2 regions of the Citrobacter sp. LST-B2 genome follow, and region 2 is predicted to be linked to the other one. Evidence: riboswitches for the same ligand, from Rfam matches in the RefSeq annotation. Region 2 holds a riboswitch; the other holds the start of a gene.

Region 1 (16,094 bases), 1.6 Mb from region 2:
GGGGTCTGCACCGCTACTCAATGGGCGGCATGACGGCGCTCAGTTGTATGATCTCCACTATCGTGGAAGGATTGCTGGGTGGCCTGGTGCACAGCGTGCTGACGCGGCGAGGACGCACGGATAAAGTCTTTAATCCGCTGACGGCCGGGGCGATCACATTTGTCGCCGAAATGGTACAGATGCTGATCATTTTGCTGATAGCCCGGCCGTTTGACGATGCTTACCGACTGGTCAGCAATATCGCCGCTCCCATGATGGTCACCAACACCGTCGGTGCGGCGCTGTTTATGCGTATTTTGCTCGACAAGCGGGCGATGTTTGAAAAATATACCTCTGCGTTTTCCGCTACTGCGCTGAAAGTGGCGGCCTCCACCGAGGGGATCTTGCGCCAGGGATTCAACGAAGTGAACAGCATGAAGGTGGCGCAGGTGCTGTACAAAGAACTCGATATCGGCGCGGTGGCAATCACTGACCGCGAGCGGCTGTTAGCCTTTACCGGGATTGGCGACGACCATCACCTGCCGGGCAGGCCGATCTCCTCCGGTTACACGCTGCGGGCCATCGAGACGGGCGAGGTGGTTTACGCTGACGGCAACGAAGTGCCGTATCGCTGTTCGCTGCATCCACAGTGCAAGCTCGGTTCTACGCTGGTCATTCCCTTACGCGGAGAAAACCAACGGGTGATGGGCACCATCAAACTCTATGAAGCGAAAAACCGGTTGTTCAGTTCCATTAACCGAACGCTGGGTGAGGGGATTGCGCAGCTACTTTCCGCACAGATCCTTGCTGGACAATATGAACGTCAGAAAGCGATGTTGACGCAGTCAGAAATTAAGCTGCTGCATGCGCAGGTCAATCCGCATTTTCTGTTTAATGCGCTCAACACCATCAAAGCGGTGGTGCGCCGCGACAGTGAACAGGCGAGCCAACTGGTACAGGATCTCTCTACCTTTTTCCGTAAGAACTTAAAGCGCCCGTCGGAGATCGTCACACTGGCCGACGAAATTGAGCACGTGAATGCCTATCTGCAAATTGAGAAAGCGCGATTCCAGTCGCGGTTGCAGGTGAGTTTAAACGTGCCGGATGCGCTGGCGCATCAACAGTTGCCAGCCTTCACCCTGCAACCCATAGTCGAAAACGCCATTAAGCATGGGACATCGCAACTACTGGGCACGGGGGAGGTGTCCATCACCGCCCGTCAGGAAGGGCAGTATTTGATGCTGGATATTGAAGATAACGCCGGGTTGTATCAGCCCTCCGCGAACGTCAGCGGTCTGGGCATGAATCTGGTGGATAAACGCCTGCGTGAACGGTTTGGCGATGATTATGGTATTAGCGTCGTCTGCGAACCGGATTGCTTTACCCGAATAACCCTACGACTGCCCCTGGAGGAGACGCATGATTAAAGTGCTGATTGTGGATGATGAACCGTTAGCGCGGGAAAATCTGCGGATCCTGTTACAGGAACAAAGTGATATCGAGATCGTTGGCGAGTGCGCCAACGCCGTAGAAGCGATTGGCGCGGTGCATCGACTGCATCCGGACGTGCTGTTTCTGGATATTCAAATGCCGCGTATCAGCGGGCTGGAAATGGTGGGTATGCTCGACCCGGAGCATCGGCCGTATATTGTTTTTCTGACCGCTTTTGACGAATACGCAATTAAAGCCTTTGAAGAACACGCTTTTGATTATCTGCTTAAACCGATAGAAGAGGCGCGGCTGGAGAAAACCCTTAGCCGCCTGCGCCAGGAGCGGAGCAAACAGGACGTATCGGTATTGCCGGAAAACCAACAGTCGCTGAAGTTTATCCCCTGTAGCGGCCATAGCCGGATCTATCTGCTGCAAATGGATGATGTCGCTTTCGTCAGCAGTCGCATGAGCGGTGTTTATGTCACCAGCAGCGACGGCAAAGAAGGCTTTACTGAACTGACGCTCAGAACGCTGGAAAGCCGCACGCCATTGCTGCGCTGTCATCGTCAATATCTGGTTAACATGGCGCAGTTACAGGAAATTCGTCTGGAAGATAACGGTCAGGCGGAACTGATACTGCGTAATGGGTTAACTGTTCCGGTCAGTCGCCGCTATCTGAAAAGTTTGAAAGAGGCGATTGGCCTGTAAAACTGATACACTGCGCGCCATTGCATTATCGACAGTTGAAGGCTCTATGCTAAGTAACGATATTCTTCGTAGCCTGCGCTACGCCCTGAAAGCCAATAATAACGACATGGTGCGCATTCTTGCGCTGGCCGACATGGAATCCACCTCTGCGGGTTTCGACACCTGGATGACCAGGGAAGATGAAGAGGGGTTTGTCCGCTGCCCGGATATTATCCTCTCCGGATTCCTGAACGGCCTGATTTACGAGAAGCGCGGCAAAGATGAGTCTGCGCCTGAACTGGCGCTTGAGCGTCGGGTGAACAACAATACGGTGCTGAAAAAGCTGCGTATCGCTTTTTCACTGAAAACGGATGATATTCAGGCGATTATGACCCAGCAGAACGTTCGCGTTTCAATGCCGGAAATCACCGCCATGATGCGTTCTCCGGATCATAAAAACTACCGCGAGTGTGGTGATCAGTTTATGCGTTATTTCCTGCGCGGATTGACGGCGCGTCTGCACGGCAATAAAGGCTGATAGAAAGCGACGACCCGGCTGGATGCCAGGTCGTCGTCGTTTGATTATTTCACTTCTTTAAAGCCAGCGGTTTCCAGCATTTTCTGGCTCTGTTTCATGCTAATGCCGTTGCTTGGGTCACCCGAGAATTGCGTACCCATCACGCCCTGCAGCTTTTTAAAGTCAACTTTTTCCATGTCAACAGAAACGGTTTCTTCCGCGTAGCCATCCTTATAGGTCAGCTTTTCTTCCACGCCAGGAATGTTTTGATATTTTTCGCTGATCGGATCGAGGATTTTCGCCGCATCTTCTTTGGTTTTTACCCCGATAGAGGCGTAGTTGATTTTGTTCTCTGAGGTCTGCTTAATGACTTTGTCACCCTTGTAGGTATAGGTCATTACGATCTCAGTGCCATTGACGTCCGCTTTGAATGTTTTGCTTTCTTCCTTGTCGCCACATCCTGCCAGAGAGAAAACGAGAACTGACGCAAAAACGACCGAAAAAAACGTATTTAATGCTTTCATGTAAAACTCCATTTTATTAAACGTCTGCTGCTCAAAAATAAACCTTGCAGGGTATGTATACCAGAAATGAGGCAGGAGAGGGGAAAATGGCTACTGAATATGTCTGATAATGATCATTGAAAAATCTGAAATCATGCGAGTTATTGCCTGGATTAATATGACGCAAAAGAAAAAGCGCCGTGAGAGCGGCGCTTTAGAAAAGCTTATTTAACCTGGTGTCCAGGCTTTGCGCCTTCATCCGGGGTCAGCAGGAAGATGTCTGTCCCGCCAGGACCTGCGGCCATCACCATCCCTTCTGAGATGCCAAAGCGCATTTTACGCGGCGCCAGGTTTGCCACCATGACCGTATGACGACCAATCAGCACCTGCGGGTCCGGATAAGCAGAGCGAATGCCGGAGAAGACGTTACGCTTCTCGCCACCCAAATCCAGCGTCAGGCGCAGCAGTTTATCGGAGCCATCAACGAATTCAGCGTTTTCAATCAACGCTACGCGCAGATCGACTTTCGCGAAATCGTCAAAGGTAATGGTTTCCTGAATCGGGAAGTCCGCCAGTGGGCCGGTTACCGGAGCTGCCATAGCTTTCACCTCTTCTTTAGAGGCTTCCACCAGCGCTTCCACCTGCTTCATATCGATACGGTTATACAGAGCTTTGAAAGTATTGACCTTATGGCCCAGAAGCGGTTGCGCAATAGCATCCCAACGCAGTTCGGTGTGCAGGAATGCTTCAACGCGCTCGCTCAGCGTCGGCAGCACCGGCTTCAGGTACGTCATCAGCACGCGGAACAGGTTGATGCCCATCGAGCAGATCGCCTGCAGATCGGCGTCGCGACCTTCCTGTTTCGCCACCACCCACGGCGCCTGTTCATCAACATAACGGTTCGCGACATCCGCCAGCGCCATGATTTCACGGATCGCTTTGCCGAACTCACGGCTTTCCCACGCCTCGCCAATCACAGCCGCTGCATCGGTAAAGGTTTTATACAGCGCAGGGTCAGCCAGTTCAGCCGCCAGTACACCATCGAAACGTTTGTTGATAAAGCCAGCGTTACGGGAGGCGAGGTTAACCACCTTGTTGACGATATCGGCGTTTACGCGCTGGACGAAGTCTTCCAGATTCAGGTCGATATCATCAATGCGCGAAGAGAGCTTCGCAGTGTAGTAGTAACGCAGGCTGTCTGCATCAAAATGGTTCAGCCAGGTGCTGGCCTTAATAAACGTGCCGCGGGATTTGGACATCTTCGCGCCGTTGACCGTGACATAACCATGCACGAACAGGTTCGTCGGTTTACGGAAGTTGCTGCCTTCCAGCATGGCAGGCCAGAACAGGCTATGGAAATAGACGATATCTTTGCCGATGAAGTGATACAGTTCGGCAGTAGAATCTTTCTTCCAGTATTCGTCGAAGCTGACGGTATCGCCGCGCTTATCGCACAGATTTTTGAAAGAGCCCATGTAGCCGATTGGCGCATCCAGCCAGACATAGAAATATTTGCCCGGCGCATTCGGGATTTCAAAACCAAAGTAAGGGGCATCGCGGGAGATATCCCACTGCTGCAGACCGGATTCAAACCATTCCTGCATTTTGTTCGCCACCTGCTCCTGCAGCGCGCCGCTACGGGTCCACGCCTGTAGCATTTCGCTGAAAGAGGGCAGGTCAAAGAAGAAGTGTTCGGAGTCACGCATCACCGGCGTCGCGCCAGAGACCACAGACTTCGGCTCGATCAGCTCCGTCGGGCTATAGGTCGCGCCGCACACTTCGCAGTTGTCGCCATACTGATCCGGTGATTTACATTTCGGGCAGGTGCCTTTCACAAAACGATCCGGCAGGAACATACCTTTTTCCGGATCGTAGAGCTGAGAAATGGTGCGGTTCTTAATAAAACCGTTCTCTTTCAGACGGGTATAGATGAGCTCAGACAACTCCCGGTTCTCGTCGCTGTGCGTGGAGTGGTAGTTGTCATAGCTGATGTTGAACCCGGCGAAATCCGTCTGGTGCTCCTGACTCATTTCACCAATCATCTGCTCCGGAGTGATGCCAAGCTGCTGTGCTTTCAGCATGATCGGCGTGCCGTGGGCGTCGTCGGCGCAGATGAAGTTGACCTCGTGGCCGCGCATTCGTTGGTAACGGACCCAGACATCAGCCTGGATGTGCTCCAGCATATGGCCGAGGTGGATTGAGCCGTTGGCGTACGGCAGCGCGCACGTTACCAGAATTTTCTTCGCGACTTGAGTCATAGTAGATGTTACTTCTTCTCTGTTGAAAGGGGGTTCTGATGTTACCTGAAAGGGAATAACTACGCCAAGAATTAAGGGCATCAAACCACAAATGAATAATTGTTACCGCTGGAGTACACTACCTCACTACAATTGACCTTTTCAGAACAACAAAAAGGAGTCGGGATGAACGCACAATCCCAGGCCAAATCACCAGAAACCCTGCGCGCCATGGTCGCCGGGACGCTGGCGAATTTTCAGCACCCCACCCTGAAGCATAACCTGACGACACTTAAAGCGTTACACCACGTCGCCTGGATGGATGACACGCTGCACGTTGAACTGGTCATGCCGTTCGTCTGGCACAGTGCCTTTGAGGTGTTAAAAGAGCAATGTAGCGCTGATCTGCTGCGAATTACCGGGGCGAAGGCGATCGACTGGAAGCTTTCTCACAACATCGCCACCCTGAAGCGCGTGAAAAATCAGCCGGGTGTGAACGGCGTGAAGAACATTATCGCCGTCAGCTCCGGCAAAGGCGGCGTCGGTAAATCGTCGACTGCGGTAAACCTGGCGCTGGCATTAGCGGCAGAAGGGGCGAAAGTAGGGATTCTGGACGCCGACATTTATGGTCCGTCGATCCCAACTATGCTGGGGGCGGAAAACCAGCGCCCAACCTCGCCGGATGGTACCCATATGGCACCGATCATGTCTCACGGGCTGGCGACGAACTCCATCGGTTATCTGGTCACTGATGATAACGCGATGGTGTGGCGTGGGCCGATGGCCAGTAAAGCGCTGATGCAGATGCTACAAGAGACGCTGTGGCCGGATCTGGATTACCTCGTGCTGGACATGCCGCCGGGTACTGGTGATATCCAGCTGACGCTGGCACAAAACATCCCGGTCACGGGGGCCGTTGTGGTGACCACGCCGCAGGATATTGCGTTGATTGACGCTAAAAAAGGCATTGTCATGTTCGAAAAAGTCGAGGTGCCGGTGCTGGGCATTGTCGAAAACATGAGCATGCATATCTGCAGCAACTGCGGTCATCATGAGCCGATCTTTGGTACCGGTGGCGCGCAAAAACTGGCTGAGCAGTATCACACGCAACTGTTGGGACAAATGCCGTTGCATATTAGTCTGCGTGAAGATCTCGATCGCGGGACGCCAACCGTGGTCAGCCGTCCGGACAGTGATTTCACCGTGATGTATCGCGAACTGGCGGGACGTGTTGCCGCACAGCTTTACTGGCAGGGTGAAGTCATCCCCGGCGAAATTGCCTTTCGCGCCGTCTGATTTCGGCTAATCGGTTTTATTCTTTCTATTCACCGCATTGATTTTATATCGGTGTGGTGAATATCTAATTTGAATAACGCTATCTGAGTTATGCAGAGCCACTGAATAACGTGGGCGTTCTTCTTAAATCTGACCGTCTGTGCGGGGTTATCCTGATGACCTTAACGATAAAATAAGCGTTGGATTCCCCCTCAGCCCGAGGGGGGCGAACCTCAACGATGATAGAAAATCTCGCCGTCGTAAGCTTTAATAATTTTACCGTCAGCGTCATTGATCAGCACATAGGCACCGCCCATGTAGGTCCAGTGTGTCCCGGCATCTGGCGCAGGTAAATTACGCAGATTCCACTGTTTGATGGTGTACTCGTCAGTGCGATACATCTCTGGCACCGTATCGCCAGGCTTGAAGTGGGTAAAGTCGGCGATGAAACCACTGAGTTCATATTGATCAATCCCCTTCGCGGGGACGGCTGTAGCTGGTGCGGCCCAGACCGCGCTGGATGCGAGCAGCAGCGCGCCTACCACCAATTTATTCTTCATACTTCTACGCTCTCCACTGTTAGGACCCTCAAAATCAGTCGTGTATCTTTCCCGGCCTTCATGATAACTGACAAGCGCGGGTTTGTTAGATTCCCGAAAAATTCGTAAAAAATGTAAAATTTATTAGTCTGACATGCACTATAGAAGAAAATCGCCAAATACGGGGAGAGTGGCGATGCCTTTCGGAACACAGGCTAACAGTGGATTAGCCCCATATGCAAAAATGCAGACGTTCAGCGTACATCACGCCTGCAATAAAACCCGCACTGATGATAAGGGTGTGCAGGAAAAAATGAAAAATAATTAACTTCACTATCCGGAGGCTCATTTTTAAATACGTATTACAGACGATGTTGTTGAGAATTGTCTATCTATAACAATTAATTAATGTCAACATATAAACAGATTGAAATAAAACTATGGATCGTTTCTGAATTTCCAATATTGATAAAGATCATGGAAAACCCGCTGAATAGCAATTAAGAATCATCGTTTTGATGACATTAGTCTTTTGTATTTGTTACGTTAATTAATTGCAAATTTGAAGACGGGGAATAACTATTTTCTTCGGATTTATCCTGGTGTCATGCATCCTCTAAGTTATTTGATCTTAATTTCCCTAAATTATATTGACAGATGAAAGCGGCCTAAATATTCTGCGCACTAAATAGTGATATAAAAACACGCTGCTTTTGCAGGGTGATATTATTTTGTTAATTAATGATGGTGATGGCAGTGATGAAACAGTTAACTATAAAAAAGGCGGTATTTTCGCTTTTGGTTGTCAGTATTCTGTCCGGCTGTGTGTCGGAAGAGCAGCGCCTGGCGCGCTGTGAAGCCAAAGGCGTCAGTCGTGATGTCTGCTATCAGGTAGAACAGTCTAATCAACAGATGATTATCAATAACGCGGAGCAAAACGCGTATGTGAATGCACGTGAAGCGGTAAAGCAACACGCTCAGGCGGCAAAGAAAAAAAACATATATCACTTTGAAGGCATGGAAATTAAAAAGGTGAGCACCGGGCTTGATATTGATGGAGCTCATGCTGCAGTTATCGAGAAAGAGGAAAAGGCGACGGTCTATCAACAAGGGTTGCACTATTTTGTCGTGTACACCAACGGACGGTTAGCCGTGCTGAACGAACAGAGACAGTTTTTGGGGTGGGCGAAATGAGAAATTATCTGTTAGCGCTTATTCCGCTAACGTCCTTTTCCGCAGATGCTTCTGATATTGCGCAGGCACAACAAGCCGTTGCTCATGCCCAACCAATGGTTGACGCGGTATAAGAGGATATTGCCGCCGTGCGGGTGGCGGCTTTCACTATTGATGTTCAGGCTGAACAGGTAAATGCAGAGTAGCGAAAGGGTTACAAATCGGGGCAGTGAGGGTATCATCACGCGAGTGACCTGACCGTCACGCAGAAAAATTTCGTTAATGACTCGGGGTGCCCCTTTTCACGAAGGGCTGAGAAATACCCGTACCACCTGATCTGGATAATGCCAGCGTAGGGAAGTCAGACACTGCTCGTGTCCCTTCTTCGCGCGGGCAGGAGCGTAACCATGCAGCCTGACCTGCACAGCCGCGAACATGCGGTTCGTACCTTACAAGATTTTCGTACCCTTTCTCCGTTAACACATTGTATGACCAATGACGTCGTGCAGAGTTTTACCGCCAATACGCTACTGGCGCTGGGGGCTTCTCCGGCGATGGTGATTGAGCCCGAAGAAGCTCGCCAGTTTGCAGCCCTTGCCAGCGCGTTGCTCATCAACGTCGGCACGTTGACACAACCGCGTGCACATGCAATGCGGGCGGCGGTTGAGCAGGCAAACAGCGCCAAAACTCCATGGACACTAGACCCGGTTGCCGTAGGCGCGCTTGAATACCGTCGCCGTTTCTGCCTAGAACTCCTTGCCTTAACACCGGCTGCCATTCGCGGTAACGCCTCTGAGATCCTGGCGTTAGCCGGTGAAAGCGCTGGCGGGCGTGGAGTGGATGCTACCGACCCGGTTGCAACGGCTCTGCCGGCGGCGCAGATTCTGGCACGCCACACCGGCGCTGTTGTGGTAGTCACCGGCGAAGTGGATTACATCACCGACGGCGAGCGCACTCTGAGCGTCACCGGCGGCGATCCGCTGATGACGAAAGTCGTGGGCACTGGCTGTGCGCTTTCTGCCGTGGTCGCCGCCAGCTGCGCGCTACCCGGAAACCGGATCGAAAACATCGCGTCCGCCTGTGGATGGATGAAACTGGCAGGACAGCACGCCAGCAAAATCTGTCACGGACCCGGCAGTTTTGTTCCGGCGTTTCTTGATGCGCTCTACACCCTGGATGCGGAGGTCGCAGCATGAAGCGGGTTAACGCACTGACCATTGCCGGTACCGATCCCAGCGGCGGCGCCGGTATTCAGGCCGATCTGAAAACCTTCTCGGCGCTCGGCGCTTACGGCTGTGCGGTAATTACCGCGCTGGTGGCGCAGAATACACGCGGCGTGCAGTCGGTGTATCGCATTGAACCGGATTTTGTCGCCGCGCAGCTCGATTCGGTGTTCAGCGATGTGCGCATCGATACCACCAAAATCGGTATGCTGGCGGAAACCGATATCGTTGAGGCGGTGGCGGAACGACTGGAACGCCATCAGGTGCAGAATGTCGTACTCGACACAGTCATGCTGGCGAAAAGTGGCGATCCGTTATTGTCGACTTCCGCCGTTGAGACATTGCGCAGGCGACTGTTGCCACAGGTTTCACTCATTACGCCTAATCTGCCCGAAGCGGCAGCGCTGCTGGATTGCCCGCACGCACGAACAGAAAAAGAGATGCTGGAACAGGGGCGAGCGTTGCTGGCGATAGGCTGTGGCGCAGTGTTGATGAAAGGCGGTCATCTGGACGATGAACAAAGTCCTGACTGGCTCTTTACAGCGACCGGTGAACAGCGCTTTACCGCACCGCGGGTGATGACCAAAAACACGCACGGCACCGGATGTACGCTCTCTGCGGCGCTGGCCGCGCTGCGTCCACGACATGCTGACTGGGCCGGGACAGTGCAGGAGGCGAAAGTCTGGCTGTCGGCGGCGCTCGCGCAGGCTGACACGCTGGAGGTTGGACACGGCATCGGGCCGGTTCATCATTTCCACGCGTATTGGTAGCGTATATACTGGCAGCAGACTGGCTGTCAGGAAAAAGACTCATGGAACAAGCGCATACTCAACTTATCGCGCAACTGAACGAACGTATTTCAGCGGTGGATAATACCCCGCTGTATATCAAGTTTGCCGAAACGGTGAAAAATGCCGTGCGCAGTGGTGTGGTTGCGCATGGCAACATTTTGCCTGGCGAACGCGATCTCAGTCAGTTAACGGGCGTTTCGCGCATCACGGTGCGCAAAGCGATGCAGGCGCTGGAAGAAGAAGGCGTGGTGACGCGTGCTCGCGGCTACGGCACGCAGATCAACAACATCTTTGAATATTCGCTGAAAGAGGCGCGTGGGTTTTCTCAACAGGTGGTGCTGCGCGGGAAAAAACCGGACACCTTATGGGTCAACAAACGGGTAGTTAAGTGTCCGGAAGAGGTGGCGCAACAGCTGGCGATTGCCGCCGGCAGCGATGTGTTTCTGCTTAAGCGCATCCGCTACGTTGATGAGGACGCGGTTTCTATCGAGGAGTCGTGGGTGCCCGCGCATCTTATTCATGATGCCGATGAAATTGGTATATCGCTGTACGACTATTTCCGCAGCCAGCATATCCATCCCCAGCGCACGCGCTCACGGGTGAGTGCAAAGATGCCGGATGCTGAATTCCAGTCGCATATCCAGATGGACAGCAAAGTGCCGGTGCTGGTGATCAAACAGGTAGCGCTTGACCAACAGCAGCGGCCCATCGAGTACAGCATCAGCTACTGCCGAAGCGATTTATACGTCTTTGTGTGCGAGGAGTAACTCCTCGCGAAACGGCGCACAGTCACCGCCGCGATGTCCTACCACCCACGATGCCACGGCGTTGCCGAGCAGCACGGCATCCGCCAGCGACCAGCCCGACGCCAGCCCGGCCAGCATGCCGCCCGCGTGGCTGTCACCGGCGCCAATCGTGTCAACGACCGTTGTCGGGAAGGCGGGTACGCATCCGGAAGATTGCGCGCTGAAGTACCAGGCGCCTTCTTTGTCATGGCGCACGATTAACGGCGCAGAAAATTGCTTCACCCATTGCGCACCTAAGTCTTCCACATCCTGGCTGAGACCAAACCGCTCCGCCGCGATTTCGGCTTCCTGACGATTGAGCGACACCAGAGGGCGACAAGCCAGAATGCGTGACATCAGTGCATCAGGAATATCGCCAATGCGCGGGCCAAAATCGATAAACGGCATAACGCGATCCAGCCCTTCCAGCCACTGCACCAACAGCTCGCCGCAGGGTGAGGAGAGTTGATAGCCCGAAAGATAAATCAGGCTGTCAGGTGGGATGGTGAGCTGGGCCAGCCAGTCGGTATTCCACTGGTTCTCCACGCCGCTGAATGACATAAACGTGCGCTCGCCATCCGGTTCGACCAGCGCAAGGCACCAGCCGTTGTCACCTTGTGTGGTCTCGATGAGGCTGTGTAACCCTTCTTTCGCCATCCGGTTACGAATGATCTCGGCCCATACGCCCTGGCCCAGCGGCAGGGCGTTACCGGCATCAATACCCAGCCGTTTCAGCGCCACGGCGATGTTCAGCGCGCAGCCGCCGACGTTAACGCCTTGCTGTTTGAGTTCAATGTCACACCCGCGCCAGGGCAGGGCATAGGCATCAGCGATGACATCGATGACCGCCGCGCCGATAACCGTGACCGGATGGCGGGTCGTTAACCCCGGCAACAGTTCGGCTAAACGTGAAGTGTTCATGACGCCTCCCGACGTTGGCGCAGACGAGCAAGCGCCGTCGCATAGCGGTTGAAATCGAGCTGATTGACCGTATCCAGCTCTTGTTTCCATACCGGGTTGATGGCACCTATACCCTGCAACGCGCCGCAAATGGCCGTTGCCATTGCTCCAATGGTATCGGTATCGCCGCCGAGGTTGGCACACAAAATGGCGCAGCGATTGGGATCCGTTTGCGCCAGTTCGACCATCGCGATGGCGCAGGCCACCGATTCGATCGTGCTGGTTCCGGCGCCAATCACTTGATACAACTGTTCGCTGGCCGCTTCGGCTCCGTCAGCATTGCGCACAATTTTCAGCGCCATCTCCAGACGCGCACAAAGCGATGCGCTGAACGTAGTAATGCGCTTTTGCTGGGCGTGCAGGGCGATGGCGGGAAGCGAGTCAACAATTGCGGCCCAGGAATCACCCTCAATCGCCCGTGAAATCGCCCATGCCACCACCACCGCACCGGCGATAGCCAGATCGGATTTGTGCGTCGGGCTGGAGGCCAGCGCGATATCCTCAATAAACGCATCCAGATCGCGGGCGGGCAGCAGGCATCCCAATGGCGATACGCGCATGGCCGCGCCGTTGGTGACGCCGTTATTCTCCAGTTCTGCTACCGGTTTCCCGTCGCGAATCGCGTTCAGGGCGATTTTCGACGTCGGCCCGAGAACGTTTTTATTGAAGGCGTCAAAGCGCAACGCCCAGTCGAGAATGTTCCGTCCAATCAGGTCCGGGTCGATCTCGCCGTCACGTTCCAGCAGAGCATCCGCCAGACAGAGCGCCATTGAGGTATCGTCGGTAAATTCTGCGCGGCCAAAATAACAGGCCGCATTATTTTCTTTTGGGCCCGGCAGAAAGCGGTCAATCCAGCCAAAGTGTGCTTTGACGCGGGTTCTTGGCCACAGTTCTGACGGCATACCCATCGCATCCCCTAACGCCTGCCCGTAAAGAGCACCGAGAATACGTTCTGCTTTCATTTTACTTCCCCTTGTGTCAACGCAGTCTCGCGAACCTCAATAGCGGTAATTTCTTTGTCCGATTCGCGAAAGAAAATCATGAATAGTACGGCTATCACGGCGATCATCACCGCACCGAATGTCCACATGCCCGCCCAGTTGAAGGTCAGGCCATTGACCGGCTCCGGATAAGCAAACATTTTTTCCATCATCACGCCGCCGAGACGGTAGCCCAGCAGGCTGCCGAAGCCCTGACAGCAGAGCGTAATCAACCCCTGTGCGGCGGTACGCATATGCACTGGCGCTTTTTTATCGACGTAGATGTATGCCGTCACGTAATAGAAGTCATAGCTCACGCCGTGCAGCAAAATACCGAGGAACAGCAGGGCATAGGTGAAATATTCGTCTGCGCTGCCGTAGATGAAAAAGCCGTAGCGGATCGCCGCCGTGATAAGACCAAGTAGCAATACCTTCTTAATACCAAAGCGTTTCGTAAAGAAAGGCAGCGCCAGCATAAAGAAGATTTCGGAGAACTGACCGAGGGTCATCCAGCCGGTGGCGTTTTTCATCCCCACTTCGGTCAGATACCCATTGGCGAAGATGTAATAGAACGCCAGTGGCATCGCGAACAGGAACGAGCAGAAGAAAAAGACGAGGAAGTTTTTATCACGCAGCAGGATCAGCGCATCCAGGCCCAGCATGACTTTGACGTCCATCTTGCCGGTGCTTTTCGGCGGGGTATCCGGCAGAAAGAAGGCAAACACACCCAGCAGCGCAGAGCTGGCCGCCGTCACCAGCAGCGGGATGTTGGTTGGCGAGATGTCATTATAGCCCAGCATCTGTGGCAGAAATCCACAGGCGAGACCAGAGGCAATCCAGCCGATGGTGCCCATTACGCGGATGCGCGGGAAGTCACGCTCCACGTCCGGCACGTTAGCAAACGCGATGCTGTTGGTCAGCGCAATGGTTGGCATATAGGTGAGCGAATAGGCCAGCAGCAGCGGGAAGAATCCACCGAACGTCGTCTGCTGAGCGGCAAAATACATCAGTACCGCACCGGCGAACATCAGTACTGCCAGCACTTTTTGCGCCGAGAAGAAACGGTCGGTCAGCGAGCCCACGAGGATCGGCGACAGAATTGCGGCGATCGCCGTACAGGCATAAGACCAGCCAATCTCACCGGCGGTAAAACCACTTTTACTCAACCAGAGCCAGAGCGGAACAAACCAGGCTCCCCAGATAAACCATTCAACGAACATCATGAACGACAGTTTCACTGTAGTTTTCATCTTTAAATCCTTCATGACAGGTAAGGTACGCCATGACAGTACCACTTAATAATACCTTTTAAATACCTTTAAGGTGAAACCTTGACCGTCTTAACACTTTATCGTCAGTGAATCGTGCCAGCAGATAGCGCTGAAAAATCCCCGAAAGATGGAAAAAATGGCCGGTCGGTACCAGACTTATGGCTGCCCGCAAAACGCGGGTCAGGACAATCCACATTCCGACGCATTCGGAACTTACGGGAGCATAACTATGACTGATATTGCGCAGTTGCTTGGCAAAGACGCCGACAGCCTCTTACAGCATCGTTGCATGACCATACCCTCAGACCAACTCTATCTGCCCGGACATGATTACGTCGACCGCGTGATGGTGGACAACAACCGTCCGCCTGCGGTACTGCGTAACATGCAGACGTTGTATAACACCGGGCGTCTGGGGGGAACGGGTTACCTGTCCATTTTACCGGTCGATCAGGGGGTGGAACACTCGGCAGGGGCGTCGTTTGCCGCCAACCCGCTCTATTTCGACCCGAAAAACATCGTTGAACTGGCGATCGAAGCCGGATGTAACTGTGTGGCCTCAACCTATGGCGTACTGGCTTCCGTCTCGCGTCGTTACGCGCATCGCATTCCGTTTCTGGTGAAACTCAACCATAACGAAACCCTTAGCTATCCGAATACCTACGACCAGACGCTGTATGCCAGCGTAGAGCAAGCGTTCAATCTGGGGGCGGTGGCCGTAGGCGCAACCATCTACTTTGGTTCAGAAGAGTCACGTCGGCAGATTGAAGAGATTTCCGCCGCCTTTGAACGGGCGCATGAGCTGGGTATGGTCACCGTACTGTGGGCCTATCTGCGAAATGCCGCGTTCAAAAAAGAGGGCGTCGATTACCACGTCTCCGCCGACTTAACCGGGCAGGCGAACCATCTGGCGGCAACCATTGGTGCGGATATCGTCAAACAGAAAATGGCGGAAAATAACGGCGGATACAAAGCCGTGAATTATGGCTACACCGACGATCGCGTCTACAGCAAACTGACCACAGAGAACCCGATCGATCTGGTGCGCTATCAACTGGCAAACTGCTATATGGGGCGTGCCGGGTTGATTAACTCCGGCGGCGCGGCAGGCGGCGAAACTGACCTGAGCGACGCGGTACGTACGGCGGTAATCAACAAACGTGCAGGCGGGATGGGGTTGATTCTGGGTCGTAAAGCTTTCAAAAAATCGATGGCTGACGGCGTGAAATTGATCAACGCCGTGCAGGATGTCTATCTCGATAACAAAGTGACGATTGCTTAACGCAGTAGCGGGCAATCTGGCGGCAGTCGACACCGCAACGCGGCGGGCAGGATTTCGATATGAAATTCCTGTCCGCTCAGCGGTTCGCCATCAAGATTAAAGGTAATGTCATGCGGTGCCCGGATATCAAACCAGGCTGAAGCGCCGTCGATGATATTGGGGTTTTCCTCCTGTGGTTTCAGGGTGGAAAATAGCGCGGGCAGGATCTCTTCCCCGGTGAAAATCCGCAGTTGCAGCAAACCGTCGTTGATCAACGCATTCGGACACAACTGCTGACCGCCGCCAGCCTGACGCCCATTACCAATCCCAATCACCAGCGCATCACCCTGCCAGTGGAAGTTCTCACCACGGATTTCGCAACGGTCCGGTTTTAGCGTATCCATGCGCATCAGGCCGTGAATGATGTATGAGACGCCGCCCAGCGCCGCTTTCAGTTTTTCCGGCGTCTCGGTGGTGATACG
Region 2 (16,094 bases):
GAGCGCAGAGCAGCAGGCTGCCGCGCAAAAAATCCATAATGACTTTTACAACCAGACTAACGCCCTACGCCAACAACTGATGTCCAAACGCTATGAATACAACGCGCTGTTAGCGACGAATCCGCCGGATACCGCCAAAATCAATGCGGTGGCTAAAGAGATGGAATCCTTAAGACAGTCTCTGGATGAACAACGGGTGAAACGGGATGTTGCCATGGCTCAGGCCGGTGTCCCTGGCGGTATGGGTATGGGGATGGGTTACGGCGGATGCGGTGGTCGTGGCGGCCACATGGGAATGGGACACTGGTAATGTTTTGCCTGATGGCGCGACGCTTATCAGGCCTACAGAATGTCTGATGTAGGCCGCCATCCGGCACCCATCAAAACGTTTTTTCTTTTGGCTGCCAGTGGCAGAAGTCGGAATTCGCCACCAGCAGAAGCTGTGACCCTTCGGGCGCCTCCAGCCATGCCACGCTGACGTCAACAGATGAATGGCTCTGGCGGCGCTCAATGTGACTCATCGCCCAGGCATCTAAATCCGGTTTAATCGTCTCGCCTTCGCAGGTGGTAACCGTACGTTCAGCGGCATGCCAGCGTCCCTGACGCAAGACCACCCGCCCCTGTCGCAATGCATCGCTGGTCTGGCGGATCTGCTCGGCACGGTAACGGTACAATTCGATTTGGTCGTTCGACAACTGCTGTTTATGACCATCGACTTCGCGCTGCATAAAGCTCAGTTCGCCGCGATCGTCAAAACGCACGCGGATATGCTCCGGCGGTTCGCCATAAATATTGAGTTCTATCAGTGAAAGGGAATCACCCTGCCAGCGGTACTCGCTGGTTGTGGTACTGCCATTACGCCACGGACTGAACACCGAAAGCATATGGACGCCGTCTGATGCGTCTTTACGCCAGATACGCACCGCACCCTGGTTGTCAGCAAACCCACTGGCGGTAAACGGCGGAAGAGAGGCGTTATGGCTACAGGCCGTTAGCAACAGCACGCCTGCTAACGTCAACGTGCGACGCCAGACAGACGAAAGGGGCGAAGCCGCCCCTTCATTAAAACTGTTCACAGCCACGTGGTCTTACTTAACTGCGTCTTTCAGTGCTTTACCAGAAACAAACGCCGGTACGTTAGCTGCGGCGATTTTGATTTCTTTACCGGTCTGCGGGTTGCGGCCAGTGCGCTCAGCACGGTGGTTCACTTTGAAGGTACCGAAACCAACCAGTTGTACAGCATCGCCTTCTTTCAGAGACTCAGTAATAGCAGCCAAAGTGGATTCCAGAGCAGCTTTAGCCTGGGTTTTGGACAGTTCTGCTTTGTCTGCAATTACATCAATCAGTTGAGTCTTGTTCATAAGTTATCCTTACAATGTGTTTATCGCTTGCTAAGCATCGAGTGCGACGGAAATGCCAGAAAAGCACTCTCCTGCATACACGCACCGATAGCCACTTTTTTTCGCCCTCCAAATGTAGACCAGACGGGGGGCGGAAGGGAAGCCTTCAGGTACGACAATTCAGAAGTTAAATCACGTTTTCGTGTCTTACTGCTGCAAATTTATACCGATATTGCTCTCGCCAGCCTCACGCAGGTCTGCTCTAAGCCCTTTTATCAGCTCAATGTCGCGTTCTTCACAGTCAGCTAAAAGTCGGAATATTTCCCACTGAATATCCCACTCTTGCTCCACCGCCGGGTTATCTTTGAGCTCTTCATCGCTCATTTCTCGACCTGCCTGGGTCATTTCCAGCATCGCAACCGTAGTGATGGACGTCTTGCTGACTTCAATGGCGTGTTCCAGCGTCTCACCGCTCAAACGGGAATGAACCAGCTCACTTAACGCCACGCAGGCATCAATGGCCGGATAAACCCCATACAGGTCATAATCATCTGCCGCCGGGATCGCTTCTTCAAACTTCTCCAGTTGGCTGTCGAAATTCACTTTCGCATCTTTGACCGTCAGCGTTTCCCAGATCAGGTCCAGAATACGGCGGTACACCTGTCCGTCGCCAAACCCGGTCTGTTGGCAGAACATGGCATAGTTCGGGTACATGCGCTCACACAGGCAGGCCATAAACGTGACGTGCTGCCAGCTTTCCAGACGTTCCAGACGCAGATGAATCGGGTTTTGTAACATGATGAATTCTCGAATCAGAAATTAGCGGCAGTGTACCGCAATCAGGGCTGCATTTCCTGCCATCGCATAAATGCCGGACGTTCCGATGCCACCGCATCCGCCCAGCGGGTTGGCTCCGGCAGGCGGTAGCCTTTCATACAGCGCTGCACCCACGCCAGGGCGCTGTCCAACCCGACACGATGGCCCGTAGCGATAAACAGCGGATTACAGCGCGCTTTGCTGCGCCAGACCCATGCCAGTTGCTCACCTTTGTCCATCAGCGGCGCCAGTGCGCCAGGTTCAGCAGAGAGTGGTTCGAACTTGCCGCACAATCGTTTTTTCGCCACACCAATGGTCGGCACATCCACCAACAGTCCGAAATGGCTGGCCACGCCGAGACGGCGCGGATGGGAAATACCGTGACCATCCACAAAGAGCAAATCGGGTTTTTGCGAGAGTTGCTCCCACGCTGCCAGCAACGCGGGATATTCACGGAAGGAGAGAAAGCCGGGGATATAAGGCATGGTGGTGGCGATGCGCGCCACTTTGTATTCAACCAGTTCCAGCGAGGGATATTTCAGCAAAACCATCGCCGCCCGCGTCACCTCTCCGCCCTGTTCAAACCCCACGTCTGCCCCGCCGATCAGATCCGGCGGATCGTTATCAAGTTGATCCACGCGGATTACAGATGAGGCCAGTTCAAGTTGTTGAGCGCGTAGCGACGCGAGGTCCATATGGTCTCCTTAGCGGTGGTATTGTGCGGACAGCCGGTGCACCGCCTCCACAAAGGCGCCAGCATGTTCTGGCGGCACGTCCTGGTGGATGCCGTGACCGAGGTTAAAGACGTGGCCTTCCCCCTGGCCGAAACCAGAAAGTATAGACGCCACTTCTTCTTCGATCCGCGCCGTAGGCGCATAGAGCATGGAAGGATCCATGTTGCCCTGTAAAGCAACCTTATGTCCCACGCGACGACGTGCATCGGCAATATCGGTGGTCCAGTCGAGTCCGAGCGCATCGCAGCCGGTTTCCGCCATCGCTTCCAGCCACTGTCCGCCACCTTTAGTAAACAGCGTCACCGGCACGCGGCGACCGTCGTTTTCACGCAGCAGGCCATCAACGATTTTGTGCATGTAATACAGCGAGAACTGCTGATAATCGCGTCCGGTCAGCACGCCACCCCAGGTGTCGAAAATCATCACCGACTGCGCGCCCGCCTTGATTTGAGCATTCAGATACAGCGTGACGCTCTTCGCCAGCTTATCAAGTAGCGCATGCAGCGTTTTCGGGTCGGCATACATCATCTTTTTAATCACGGTAAAGGCTTTGCTGCTTCCGCCTTCCACCATGTAGGTCGCCAGCGTCCACGGACTGCCGGAGAAGCCAATCAGTGGCACATCACCTTTTAGCTCGCGACGAATCGTACGTACCGCGTTCATCACGTAGCCCAGTTCATCTTCCGGATCGGGAACCGGCAGCTTGTCGACATCGGCTTTGCAGGCGACCGGTGCAGTAAAACGCGGACCTTCGCCGGCTTCAAACCAGAGCCCCAGTCCCATCGCATCCGGAATGGTCAGGATATCCGAGAAGAGGATCGCCGCATCAAGCGGATAACGGCGCAGCGGCTGGAGCGTCACTTCGCAGGCCAGCTCGGCATTTTTGCACAGCGACATAAAATCGCCCGCCTCTGCGCGGGTGGCTTTATATTCCGGTAAATAGCGGCCCGCCTGGCGCATCATCCATACCGGGGTGACATCAACGGGCTGGCGCAGCAGCGCACGCAGATAACGATCGTTCTTCAGTTCGGTCATTTTTGCAGTTCCTTATTGCGTCAGGCCGTCAGTGTATCATGTCATTCATACTCAGCCCGACACATTGCCACGGTATCTTCGATCAGACGCCGTGCGACGGTGCCAGGCGGCGGCAGGAGTGGTAGATCATCGTAGCGATACCAGTTAGCCTCCAGCAGCTCTTTCGGGTCGATGACAATCTCGCCGCTGTCATACTCCGCCATAAACGCAGTCATCAGCGACATCGGGAAAGGCCACGGCTGCGAGGTGATATAGCGCAGGTTTTTAATTTTAATGCCGCTCTCTTCCATCACCTCACGCGCCACCGCCTGTTCCAGGGTCTCGCCCACCTCAACAAATCCGGCAAGTACGGTATGTACGCCGTTACGATGGCGAACGTGTTGGGCAAGCAGGATCGAATCCTCACGGCGAATGGCGACGATAATGCAGGGGGCGATTTGCGGATAGTAACGTTCACGGCAGTGGGTACAGAGCATCGCCCACTCGGTTTTACTCGGATGCATCAGGTGCCCGCAGTAGCCACAGAATTTATGCGATCGATAAAACTCAGCCAGCTGTACCCCGCGCCCCGCCAGTTGAAACAGCCCCACATCCTGATCGATCACCTGACGAACCGATCCCATCTCGTGACGCCGATGCTGTTGCACCAGCCAGACGGGTTCGCCTTCCCACTCTCCGATTTGCAGCGCTGGCTGCCCGACAAGATCGAAAGTTGCCGCATCGCCGTGTGGCAATTCGCCATGAGGCAACCATAATTTTTGCTCATGGCTGACGATCCACCAGCCGTGATCTAATTTTTCAATTATACGATCCATAGCTCTTGCACTACCTTTGCTTCACTGGCATGTTGATAACATTATTTTTACAATTCCTGCGTGAGCAGTTTTTAAATCTACACTTGCGGAGTCAATCATGCTAAACCAGCTGGAAGACCTGACAGAGCGCGTCAGAGGAAGTAACAAACTGGTTGATCGCTGGCTACATGTACGTAAGCATCTGCTCGTGGCTTACTACAATCTGGTTGGCATTAAGCCTGGCAAAGAATCGTACATGCAACTGAATGAAAAAGCGCTGGATGATTTTTGTCAGAGCCTGGTCGACTACCTCTCCACCGGACACTTCAGTATTTATGAACGTATTCTGCATAAATTGGAAGGTAACGGGCAGCTTTTAAAAGCGACAAAAATTTGGCCGCTACTGGAAGCTAACACACAACGCATCATGGACTACTATGACTCCAGCCTGGAAACGGCGATTGATCACGATAACTGCCTGGAGTTTCAACAGGTTTTATCCGATCTCGGCGAAGCGCTGGAAGCCCGATTTGCGCTGGAAGATAAGCTGATCATGCTGGTCTTTGACGCCATGCATGACAATGCGGTTATCAAACGTCCTGCTTGAGTTCGGCGCACAGAACGCGTAGTTTACCCCTATTGCCTCTTATCAGAGGTTACATCTTGTCGGAGTGCCTGGTGTGAAAACACCGGCTGAGACCGTTAATTCGGGATCCGCGGAACCTGATCAGGTTAAAACCTGCGAAGGGAACAAGAGTAATTCTGCTTTATGCGTAAGCCTTAACGGGCGTCGCACACCTATTACTCATCCGTCGTCTGACAAGCCATCTCCTTACTTTTTTGGAATGAGCTATGTCTGCAACTACCCCTAAATTGTCCCGCCGCGAACAGCGCGCGCAAGCACAACACTTTATCGATACGCTGGAAGGCACAGCCTTCCCGAACTCAAAACGGATCTACATCACCGGTTCACAACACGATCTTCGCGTCCCGATGCGGGAAATTCAGCTTAGCCCGACGCTCATCGGCGGCAGCAAAGCGGAACCGCAGTTTGAAGAGAACGAAGCGATTCCGGTGTACGACACCTCCGGTCCGTATGGTGATCCGGATGTGGCAATTAACGTCCAGCAGGGGCTGACAAAGCTGCGCCAGCCGTGGATTGATGCGCGTAACGACAGCGAAGCCTTAACTGACCGCAGCTCTGTCTATACCAAAGAACGTCTGGCCGACGACGGTCTGGATGAACTGCGTTTCACCGGTTTGCTGACGCCAAAACGCGCGAAAGCAGGCAAATGCGTGACGCAACTGCACTACGCGCGCCAGGGTATCGTCACCCCGGAAATGGAGTTTATCGCCATTCGTGAAAACATGGGCCGTGAACGCATCCGCAGTGAAGTGTTACGCCAGCAGCATCCGGGTGAAGGATTTGGCGCACGCCTGCCGGAGAACATCACGCCGGAATTTGTGCGTGATGAAGTGGCCGCTGGACGAGCTATCATCCCCGCCAACATCAATCACCCGGAATCGGAACCGATGATTATCGGGCGTAATTTCCTGGTGAAGGTGAACGCCAATATCGGCAACTCTGCCGTCACCTCCTCCATCGAAGAAGAAGTGGAGAAACTGGTGTGGTCAACGCGCTGGGGGGCAGACACGGTGATGGACCTCTCCACCGGTCGCTATATCCATGAAACCCGCGAATGGATCCTGCGCAACAGCCCGGTGCCGATCGGTACCGTTCCGATCTACCAGGCGCTGGAGAAGGTCAACGGGATCGCCGAAGATCTGACGTGGGAAGCCTTCCGCGATACGCTGCTGGAGCAGGCCGAACAGGGGGTGGACTACTTCACCATTCATGCCGGAGTGCTGCTGCGCTATGTGCCGATGACCGCGAAACGCCTGACAGGGATTGTCTCGCGCGGAGGGTCCATTATGGCGAAATGGTGTCTCTCTCATCACAAAGAGAACTTCCTCTTCCAGCACTTCCGCGAGATTTGTGAAATCTGCGCTGCCTATGACGTGTCGCTGTCGCTCGGCGATGGCCTGCGTCCGGGTTCCCTTCAGGACGCCAACGACGAGGCACAGTTCTCAGAACTGCACACACTGGGCGAACTGACCAAAATCGCCTGGGAGTATGACGTGCAGGTGATGATTGAAGGTCCGGGCCATGTGCCGATGCAGATGATCCGTCGCAACATGACCGAAGAGCTGGAGCACTGTCATGAAGCGCCATTCTACACCTTAGGCCCGCTGACCACTGATATCGCACCGGGTTACGACCATTTCACCTCGGGAATTGGCGCAGCGATGATCGGCTGGTTTGGCTGCGCGATGCTCTGTTATGTCACCCCGAAAGAACACCTTGGCCTGCCAAACAAAGAAGATGTGAAACAGGGGCTGATTACCTACAAGATTGCCGCCCATGCCGCCGATCTGGCGAAAGGGCATCCGGGGGCGCAAATCCGTGATAACGCGATGTCCAAAGCGCGCTTTGAATTCCGCTGGGAAGACCAGTTTAATCTGGCGCTCGATCCGTTTACCGCCCGCGCTTACCACGATGAAACCCTGCCGCAGGAATCCGGCAAAGTCGCGCACTTCTGCTCCATGTGCGGCCCGAAATTCTGCTCAATGAAAATCAGTCAGGAAGTCCGTGACTACGCCGCCGCGCAGACCATCGAAGTGGGGATGGCGGATATGTCAGACACCTTCCGCGCCAAAGGCGGAGAAATCTACCTCAAACGGGAGGAAGTCTGATGATTCAACCCGATTTCCCAACGGTTCCTTTTCGCCTGGGCCTCTATCCGGTAGTCGACAGCGTAACGTGGATTGAACGCCTACTGGATGCGGGCGTGCGTACGCTCCAGTTGCGCATAAAAGACAAGCGTGATGAAGAGGTGGAAGCCGATGTGGTGGCCGCCATCGAACTGGGGCGGAAATACAACGCCCGTCTGTTTATTAACGATTACTGGCGGCTGGCGATCAAACATCGCGCCTATGGCGTGCATCTGGGTCAGGAAGATCTGGAAACCACCGAACTGAAGGCGATTCAGGCGGCGGGATTACGCCTGGGCGTCTCGACACACGACGATATGGAGATCGACGTAGCGCTGGCGGCACGTCCCTCCTACATCGCGCTGGGCCACGTTTTCCCGACGCAGACTAAGCAGATGCCGTCCGCGCCGCAAGGACTGGAACAACTCGCACGGCATATCAATCGTCTGAATGATTATCCTACCGTCGCCATTGGCGGTATCAGCCTGGAGCGCGCACCCGCCGTGCTGGCGACTGGTGTAGGGAGTATTGCGGTGGTCAGCGCCATTATCCAGGCCGAAGACTGGCGGGCGGCCACCGCGCAATTGCTGGCGATAGCAGGAGCAGGCGATGAATGACCGTGACTTTATGCGCTATAGCCGTCAGATCCTGCTGGGCGATATCGCCATTGACGGTCAGCAAAAGCTGCTTGCCAGCCGTGTGCTGATCGTCGGGCTGGGCGGATTAGGCTCACCGGCCGCGCTGTATCTGGCAGGAGCCGGTGTCGGCACGCTGGTGCTGGCTGACGACGATGAGGTTCATCTCAGCAACCTGCAGCGGCAGATCCTGTTCACCACGGATGACATTGCCCGCGCTAAATCGCAGGTTGCACAGCAGCGGCTGGCACGACTCAATCCGGATATCGAACTGCTCTCGCTGACGCAGCGTCTGAGTGGAGAGGCGCTCAGGCATGCAGTGGCGCAAGCGGATGTCGTGCTCGACTGCACCGACAACATGGCGACGCGTCAGGAAATTAACGCCGCCTGCGTGGCGCTCGATACCCCGCTGATCACCGCCAGCGCGGTCGGTTTTGGCGGCCAGTTGATGGTGTTGACGCCGCCCTGGTCACAAGGCTGCTATCGCTGCTTATGGCCGGATGACGCGGAACCCGAACGCAATTGCCGTACCGCAGGCGTTGTCGGCCCCGTCGTCGGGATGATGGGGACCCTGCAGGCACTCGAGGCAATCAAGCTCCTAAGCGGTATGGAGATACCCGGCGGCGAATTGCGCCTGTTTGACGGCAAAACCAGCCAGTGGCGCAGCCTGGCATTACGCCGCGCCAGCGGGTGCCCAGTGTGTGGAGGGCGACATGCGAATACAGTTCAATGATGAGCCAATGCAGTGTGCAGAAGGACTCTCCGTGCATACACTGCTGACGCAATTGAATCAGTTAAAACCCGGCGCCGCACTGGCGCTGAATCAACAGATCCTGCCCCGCGAGCAGTGGGAGCAGCACATCGTGCAGGAAGGCGACCAGATCCTGCTTTTTCAGGTTATCGCAGGGGGTTGAAATGTTACGAATTGCAGATAAAACGTTTGATTCGCATCTGTTCACGGGCACGGGTAAGTTTGCATCACCAGCATTAATGATTGACGCGATCCGCGCCTCCGGTAGCCAACTGGTGACGCTGGCCATGAAGCGTGTGGATTTGCGCCAGCAAAATGACGCCATCCTGGCTCCTCTTATTGACGCGGGCGTCACGCTGTTGCCCAACACCTCCGGGGCGAAAACGGCAGAAGAGGCAATCTTTGCCGCACAGCTTGCGCGCGAGGCGCTCGGTACCCATTGGCTGAAGCTGGAAATTCATCCCGATGCGCGCTGGTTGCTGCCGGACCCCATTGAAACGCTGAAAGCCGCCGAGGCACTGGTAAAACAAGGATTTGTGGTGCTGCCTTACTGCGGTGCGGATCCGGTGCTGTGTAAACGGCTGGAAGAGGTGGGCTGTGCGGCAGTGATGCCGCTCGGCGCGCCGATTGGCTCTAATCAGGGGCTGGAAACCCGGGCCATGCTGGAGATTATTATCCAGCAGTCCACCGTTCCGGTCGTGGTGGATGCCGGAATCGGCGTACCCAGCCACGCCACGCAGGCGCTGGAAATGGGCGCGGACGCCGTGCTGGTGAATACGGCGATTGCCGTGGCGGACGATCCGGTGATGATGGCCCGCGCTTTCCGTCTGGCGGTGGAAGCCGGCCTTCTGGCGCGTCAGGCAGGACCGGGTAGTCGCAGCCGTCAGGCGCAGGCCACCAGCCCACTGACCGGTTTTCTGGAGGTCCCGGTATGAAAACGTTCACCGACCGCTGGCAGCAACTCGACTGGGACGACATCCGCCTGCGCATCAACAGCAAAACGTCCGCTGACGTTGAGCGGGCGCTAAATGCCCCCCACCCCAGCCGCGACGATATGATGGCACTGCTGTCACCTGCCGCGAGCGCATACCTTGAACCGCTGGCACAGCGGGCGCAGACGCTAACCCGCCAGCGCTTCGGCAATACGGTGAGTTTTTACGTCCCGCTGTATCTCTCCAATCTGTGCGCTAACGACTGTACCTACTGCGGTTTTTCGATGAGTAACCGCATCAAGCGCAAGACGCTGAATGAAACGGACATTATCCGGGAGTGTGCGGCGATCCGCGAGCTGGGTTTCGAACATCTCCTGCTGGTCACCGGCGAGCATCAGGCAAAGGTCGGAATGGACTATTTCCGTCGCCACTTGCCCACCATTCGCCAGCAGTTTTCGTCATTACAGATGGAAGTTCAACCGTTAGCCGAGGCGGAATATGCCGAACTGAAAACGCTGGGACTCGACGGCGTGATGGTCTATCAGGAAACGTATCACGACGCGATGTACGCACAGCACCATCTGAAGGGGAAAAAACAGGATTTCTTCTGGCGGCTGGAAACCCCGGACCGACTGGGGCGCGCAGGTATCGACAAAATCGGCCTCGGGGCGCTGATTGGTCTTTCCGACAACTGGCGGGTGGACTGCTATATGGTTGCAGAGCATTTGCTGTGGCTTCAGCAGCACTACTGGCAAAGCCGCTACTCGATTTCGTTCCCGCGCCTGCGTCCGTGCGCTGGCGGTATTGAGCCCGCCTCAATCATGGATGAGCGCCAACTGGTACAAACCATTTGCGCGTTCCGTCTGCTGGCACCGGAAATTGAGCTGTCGTTGTCGACGCGGGAGTCGCCCTGGTTTCGAGACCACGTGATCCCGCTGGCGATTAACAACGTCAGCGCGTTCTCGAAAACCCAGCCTGGCGGGTATGCGGACAATCATCCTGAACTGGAACAGTTCGCGCCACATGACAACCGCCGTCCCGAAACTGTCGCCGATGCGCTTGCCGCGCAGGGGCTTCAGCCGGTATGGAAAGACTGGGATGCGTATCTGGGGCGCGCTTCGCAAAGGCGATGAACCGTCTTGCAAACGGGTAACCATTTTACGAGCCGCGACGAAAGAGAGAAAACGAGAGGTTGTTGTTAGCCTCTCACTTTTTTAACGTATCACCGTCAGCCTTAACGCTGTCCAGGGCGAAGAGCTTCTTCCTCGTTTCGCCCTGCCTTCACCGAAATCAGCGAGATAAAACACCAATTTCAGCCAAAAATGGCCACTGGGGTGTACACTTCTTAAGATAAATCACCTCGACTTATATCAGCGAGATTATAATTGCCTACATTCTTCCTGATATGCAGAGCCACATTGTTGGCTTCACTTCGCACTTCTCTTCGGGATTTACACTTTCTGGATAAGTACAGTAATGGCACGTCATAACAGAAAACTTTCATTCACGACGCCAATATTGGTGAGCTTTACGGGGATCATACTCAGCTTTTTATTGATCGCCATATTCATAACTTTTACGCAAAAGAATGATTTTCTTGAAGATTATCATGGCATAAATCGGAATTTCACCCATAACCTGGCGGTGAACTATACCGAGTCTTTGCTACGCGAAAATGATTATATCCTTGGTCGGGCGGCGACCTACTTTTCTCGTAATGACCACCTGAACGACACGGTTAACCTTGACCCGGAACAGGGTCTGAAAACCATCATGCAATTGCAGACGCTGATGCCCTCAGTCTCCTCGATCTCATTGGTAGATATAGAAGGCCATTACCTGCGCGCGCCCCAAGTGCTAAATACCGAACGCAGCACAACATTCGACGTGAAATCGCGTCCCTGGTTTATGGATCAGGCTGAAGCCAGTACCTTTAGCAACTATACCGCCCCCTACATTGACTATTTTACGCACCACCCTACGGTGACGATCTACAAACCGGTCATCTCTCCCGAAGGGAAAATGAAAGGTACAATTGCGTTTCATCTTGATCTGACGTCAATGGGTTACGCATTGCGCCAGATGGTGGCTCCCGTCCAGGGCGAGTTCTATGTGGTCGACCGTGATGGAAAAGTGGTACTGCATCCGGATACAGGCGCGCTGTTTAAACAGTATGTCAGTAAAAAAACCATGAGCCGGATGACCAGCGGTGAAGGACATCTGTACGACCCGGACACTCAGGACTGGTACTACTACTATTCGTTCACCAACCCGGACTGGTTTGTGATTTATCGGGTTTCAGATACAACCCTCGTCGATCTGACACGTCATGAGACCAACATTGTGGTCTGGGGATTTGCCCTTGCGGCGATCATCATTGCGCTGTTTGGTCTCTATCTTCGCCACGCTTCACGCACGGTGCTGATGAATATCATCAACGCAATCAAGACCGGCGATGTGAAACGCGCACCGCGCCTTGAAGCAATGCTGAGCAAAGCTATCGAGTCCAATAAGGAGCGCGAACTGGCTTACGTTCGACAGGCGACCATTGATGCCCTGACCGGTTGTAAAAACCGCCGCGCTTTTGATAGCGATATCGTCGCGCTGATGAACGATCACCAACCGTTCGTCCTGGCACTGGTGGATATTGATAATTTTAAATCTATCAATGATACCTGGGGACATTTGAATGGCGACATCGTCCTGCGTAACGTCGCGCGCGAAGGGATTCAGATCATGCAACCCGCCGCCGTTTCTGTCTATCGCTATGGCGGTGAGGAGTTTGCCGTGCTGTTCTCGGGTGAGCAATTGAACAACGCGCATACCCTACTGGAACGCTGGCGCATTGAGGTCGCGCAGCGCTCATGGCGTGAAGAGGGTCTGCACGTCACCTTTAGCGCCGGACTCGGGGAATGGAATCTGGAAGCGCAGGAACAGCTGATCATGCGTGTAGATGAAGCGCTATACAAAGCCAAACAGGAAGGAAAAAACCGGATTATTGTCGCGAATCGCTGATCATCCCCTCTCTGCAACGCCCGTTATGACGGGCTTTTTTTCATTTTGAGAAAAACCGCAACCGGTTTCATTATTTGTGCGATTTCTTTGTGATGCTTTACACACATTCGCGGTAAGGCGGTTGTTCTCATCACTCGGTCGGACTAAAGATGAAGTATCAATGGAACCGTGAGAGCGAACTATGAAGAATATCGTTTTATGCTGTGCCGCCGGTATGTCCACCAGCATGCTGGTACAACGAATGAAAGATGCCGCTCAGAAGAAAGGGATCGAAGTGACGATCAAGGCTGTGCCTGTCGCAGAGTTTAAAGAGAATATTGCCACGGCGGACATCGTTCTGCTCGGCCCACAGGTCAAGTATGAGCAGGCAAAATTGCAGGCGCTGGCCGATCCGCTCGGTAAGAAAGTCGCCGTGATCGACATGATGGATTACGGCATGATGAAAGGCGATGCCGTGCTGGAAAAAGCCCTGAAGCTGATGGAGCCCTAACATGGAAGAGTTAGAAACCATCATTATGGAACTGCTGGTTAATGCCGGAGCCGCACGAAGCCAGGCATTGACCGCCCTGCAACTGGCTCGCAAAGGCGACTTTGCCGGTGCCGAACAGGCGATGGAAGAGTCACGCGATTACGTCAAACTGGCGCATAAAATCCAGACGCAACTGATCGGGATCGATGAAGGAACCGGTAAGCTGCCGGTGAATCTGATCACCGTCCACTCGCAGGACCATCTGATGAACGCGATGGTGATTCAGGATCTGGCAGGTGACATGATTGAACTGTATCGCCGAATCCCGCTGGCAAACTGATAAAAAAGCCTGGTGGCGCTACGCTTACCGGGCCTACAAAAACGCCATAAAAAAACCCGCCGAAGCGGGTTTTTTACTGTCAGGCAGTCAACGATTACTCGTTGTCAGAACCACCCAGACCTGCGTTCAGCAGTTCTGCCAGGCTGGCAGAGGCATCTTCTGCAGTCACCTGCGGTGCAGCCGGAAGTTCACCCGCAGCACGGCGACGCATACGATCCTGGTGGTACGCATAACCGGTACCCGCCGGGATCAGACGACCTACGATAACGTTCTCTTTCAGGCCACGCAGTTCGTCGCGTTTACCCGCAACGGCTGCTTCGGTCAGGACACGCGTGGTCTCCTGGAACGATGCGGCAGAGATGAACGACTCGGTTGCCAGAGACGCTTTGGTGATACCCAGCAGATCGCGGGAGAACGTGGCGCCCACTTTGCCGTTCGCTTCCAGTTCGCGGTTAGCGATCTTGACGCGGGAGTATTCAACCTGTTCGCCTTCCAGGAAGTCGGAGCTACCAGCGCTTTCGATGGTGGCTTTACGCAGCATCTGACGAACGATAACTTCGATGTGTTTATCGTTAATCTTAACGCCCTGCAGACGGTATACGTCCTGAACTTCGTTAACGATGTAACGAGTTACAGCATGAACACCACGCAGACGCAGAATGTCGTGCGGTGCTTCCGGACCGTCGGAAACCACGTCACCACGTTCTACACGTTCACCTTCGAACACGTTGAGCTGACGCCATTTCGGAATCATCTCTTCGTACGGATCGCTACCGTCTACCGGGGTGATAACCAGACGACGTTTCCCTTTGGTTTCTTTACCGAAGGAAATAATACCGCTGATTTCAGCCAGGATTGCCGGCTCTTTCGGACGACGTGCTTCGAACAGGTCCGCAACGCGCGGCAGACCACCGGTGATGTCCTTGGTACCGCCGGATTCCTGCGGAACACGCGCCAGGGTGTCACCAGAACTGATCTGTACGCCATCTTCCAGCTGAACAATCGCTTTACCCGGCAGGAAGTACTGCGCAGGCATGTCGGTACCCGGGATCAGTACGTCGTTACCCTGAGCATCAACGATTTTCAGTGCAGGACGCAGATCTTTACCACCGGTAGTACGTTCTGCGGAATCCAGAACCACCAGAGAAGACAGACCGGTTAACTCGTCGGTCTGACGCGTAATGGTCTGGCCGTCGATCATGTCAGTGAAGCGGACAAAACCACTCACTTCCGTGATAACCGGCATGGTGTGCGGATCCCAGTTTGCTACGGTTTCACCGCCGGCAACCTGCTCACCATCACCTTTCGCCATCACAGAGCCGTAAGGCACTTTATAGCTTTCTTTGGTACGACCGAATTCGTCGATCAGTTTCAGCTCAGTGTTACGGGAGGTGATCACCAGTTTACCGCTGGAGTTCACAACCGACTTCGCATTGCTCAGACGGATGCTACCTTTGTTTTTCACCTGGATGCTGGATTCAGCAGCCGCACGAGATGCCGCACCACCGATGTGGAACGTACGCATCGTCAGCTGTGTACCCGGCTCACCGATGGACTGTGCCGCGATAACGCCGATAGCTTCACCTTTGTTGATGATGTGGCCACGCGCCAGGTCACGACCATAGCAGTGCGCACATACACCAAAGTCGGTGTCACAGGATACAACAGAGCGAACTTTCACAGAGTCAACGGAGTTCGCTTCCAGCAGATCACACCACTGTTCATGCAGCAGCGTGTTGCGCGGAACCAGAATATCCGCCGTACCCGGCTTCAGAATGTCTTCTGCGGTTACACGACCCAGAACGCGATCGCGCAATGGCTCTTTAACATCACCACCCTCGATAACCGGGGTCATGGTGATACCTTCCAGCGTGCCACAGTCGTCTTCGGTAACAACCAGATCCTGTGCAACGTCAACCAGACGACGCGTCAGGTAACCGGAGTTCGCTGTTTTCAGTGCGGTATCCGCCAGACCTTTACGCGCACCGTGCGTGGAAATGAAGTACTGGAGTACGTTCAGACCTTCACGGAAGTTCGCGGTGATCGGCGTTTCGATGATGGAGCCATCCGGCTTCGCCATCAGACCACGCATACCCGCCAGCTGACGAATCTGTGCAGCAGAACCACGCGCACCGGAATCGGCCATCATGTAGATGCTGTTGAAGGAAACCTGCTGCTCTTCCTGACCGTCACGGTTAATCACGGTTTCGGTTTGCAGGTTATCCATCATCGCTTTGGATACACGATCGTTCGCCGCAGCCCAGATATCGATAACTTTGTTATAGCGTTCGCCGGCGGTAACCAGACCAGACTGGAACTGTTCCTGGATCTCAGCCACTTCAGCTTCCGCTTCAGAGATGATCTCGTGTTTTTTCTCCGGGATGACCATGTCATCGATACCAACGGATGCACCTGAACGCGCTGCATAAGCAAAGCCGGTATACATTGTCTGGTCAGCGAA

The links. A riboswitch is a leader RNA that binds a small molecule or an ion and turns the genes downstream of it on or off. The one in region 2 is predicted to bind thiamine pyrophosphate.
Region 1: linked by a shared signal. The riboswitch ahead of thiM (hydroxyethylthiazole kinase) and the one ahead of thiC (phosphomethylpyrimidine synthase ThiC) in region 2 are both predicted to bind thiamine pyrophosphate.

The regions. Positions count from the first base shown of each region.
Region 1 covers NZ_CP192598.1:3,139,218-3,155,311, reverse strand. Annotated here, with positions in the region: gene ACQ0PY_RS15295 (sensor histidine kinase) at 1-1,406, shown strand, start outside; gene btsR (two-component system response regulator BtsR) at 1,399-2,118, shown strand; gene ACQ0PY_RS15285 (YehS family protein) at 2,165-2,635, shown strand; gene ACQ0PY_RS15280 (YehR family lipoprotein) at 2,680-3,138, opposite strand; gene metG (methionine--tRNA ligase) at 3,342-5,375, opposite strand; gene apbC (iron-sulfur cluster carrier protein ApbC) at 5,541-6,650, shown strand; gene rcnB (Ni(II)/Co(II) efflux transporter accessory subunit RcnB) at 6,863-7,189, opposite strand; gene ACQ0PY_RS15260 (hypothetical protein) at 7,928-8,362, shown strand; TPP riboswitch at 8,620-8,717, shown strand; gene thiM (hydroxyethylthiazole kinase) at 8,749-9,537, shown strand; gene thiD (bifunctional hydroxymethylpyrimidine kinase/phosphomethylpyrimidine kinase) at 9,534-10,334, shown strand; gene ACQ0PY_RS15245 (GntR family transcriptional regulator) at 10,376-11,122, shown strand; gene ACQ0PY_RS15240 (carbohydrate kinase family protein) at 11,096-12,061, opposite strand; gene ACQ0PY_RS15235 (ADP-ribosylglycohydrolase family protein) at 12,058-13,062, opposite strand; gene ACQ0PY_RS15230 (nucleoside permease) at 13,059-14,330, opposite strand; gene fbaB (class I fructose-bisphosphate aldolase) at 14,581-15,633, shown strand; gene yegS (lipid kinase YegS) at 15,630-16,094, opposite strand, start outside.
Region 2 covers NZ_CP192598.1:4,741,288-4,757,381, forward strand. Annotated here, with positions in the region: gene zraP (zinc resistance sensor/chaperone ZraP) at 1-310, shown strand, start outside; gene ACQ0PY_RS22840 (DUF1481 domain-containing protein) at 381-1,076, opposite strand; gene hupA (nucleoid-associated protein HU-alpha) at 1,089-1,361, opposite strand; gene ACQ0PY_RS22850 (YjaG family protein) at 1,548-2,138, opposite strand; gene nfi (deoxyribonuclease V) at 2,180-2,851, opposite strand; gene hemE (uroporphyrinogen decarboxylase) at 2,861-3,925, opposite strand; gene nudC (NAD(+) diphosphatase) at 3,967-4,740, opposite strand; gene ACQ0PY_RS22870 (Rsd/AlgQ family anti-sigma factor) at 4,838-5,326, shown strand; TPP riboswitch at 5,377-5,486, shown strand; gene thiC (phosphomethylpyrimidine synthase ThiC) at 5,572-7,473, shown strand; gene thiE (thiamine phosphate synthase) at 7,473-8,108, shown strand; gene ACQ0PY_RS22885 (HesA/MoeB/ThiF family protein) at 8,101-8,859, shown strand; gene thiS (sulfur carrier protein ThiS) at 8,840-9,040, shown strand; gene thiG (thiazole synthase) at 9,042-9,812, shown strand; gene thiH (2-iminoacetate synthase ThiH) at 9,809-10,942, shown strand; gene ACQ0PY_RS22905 (sensor domain-containing diguanylate cyclase) at 11,286-12,824, shown strand; gene ACQ0PY_RS22910 (PTS sugar transporter subunit IIB) at 13,006-13,314, shown strand; gene ACQ0PY_RS22915 (PTS lactose/cellobiose transporter subunit IIA) at 13,316-13,633, shown strand; gene rpoC (DNA-directed RNA polymerase subunit beta') at 13,728-16,094, opposite strand, start outside.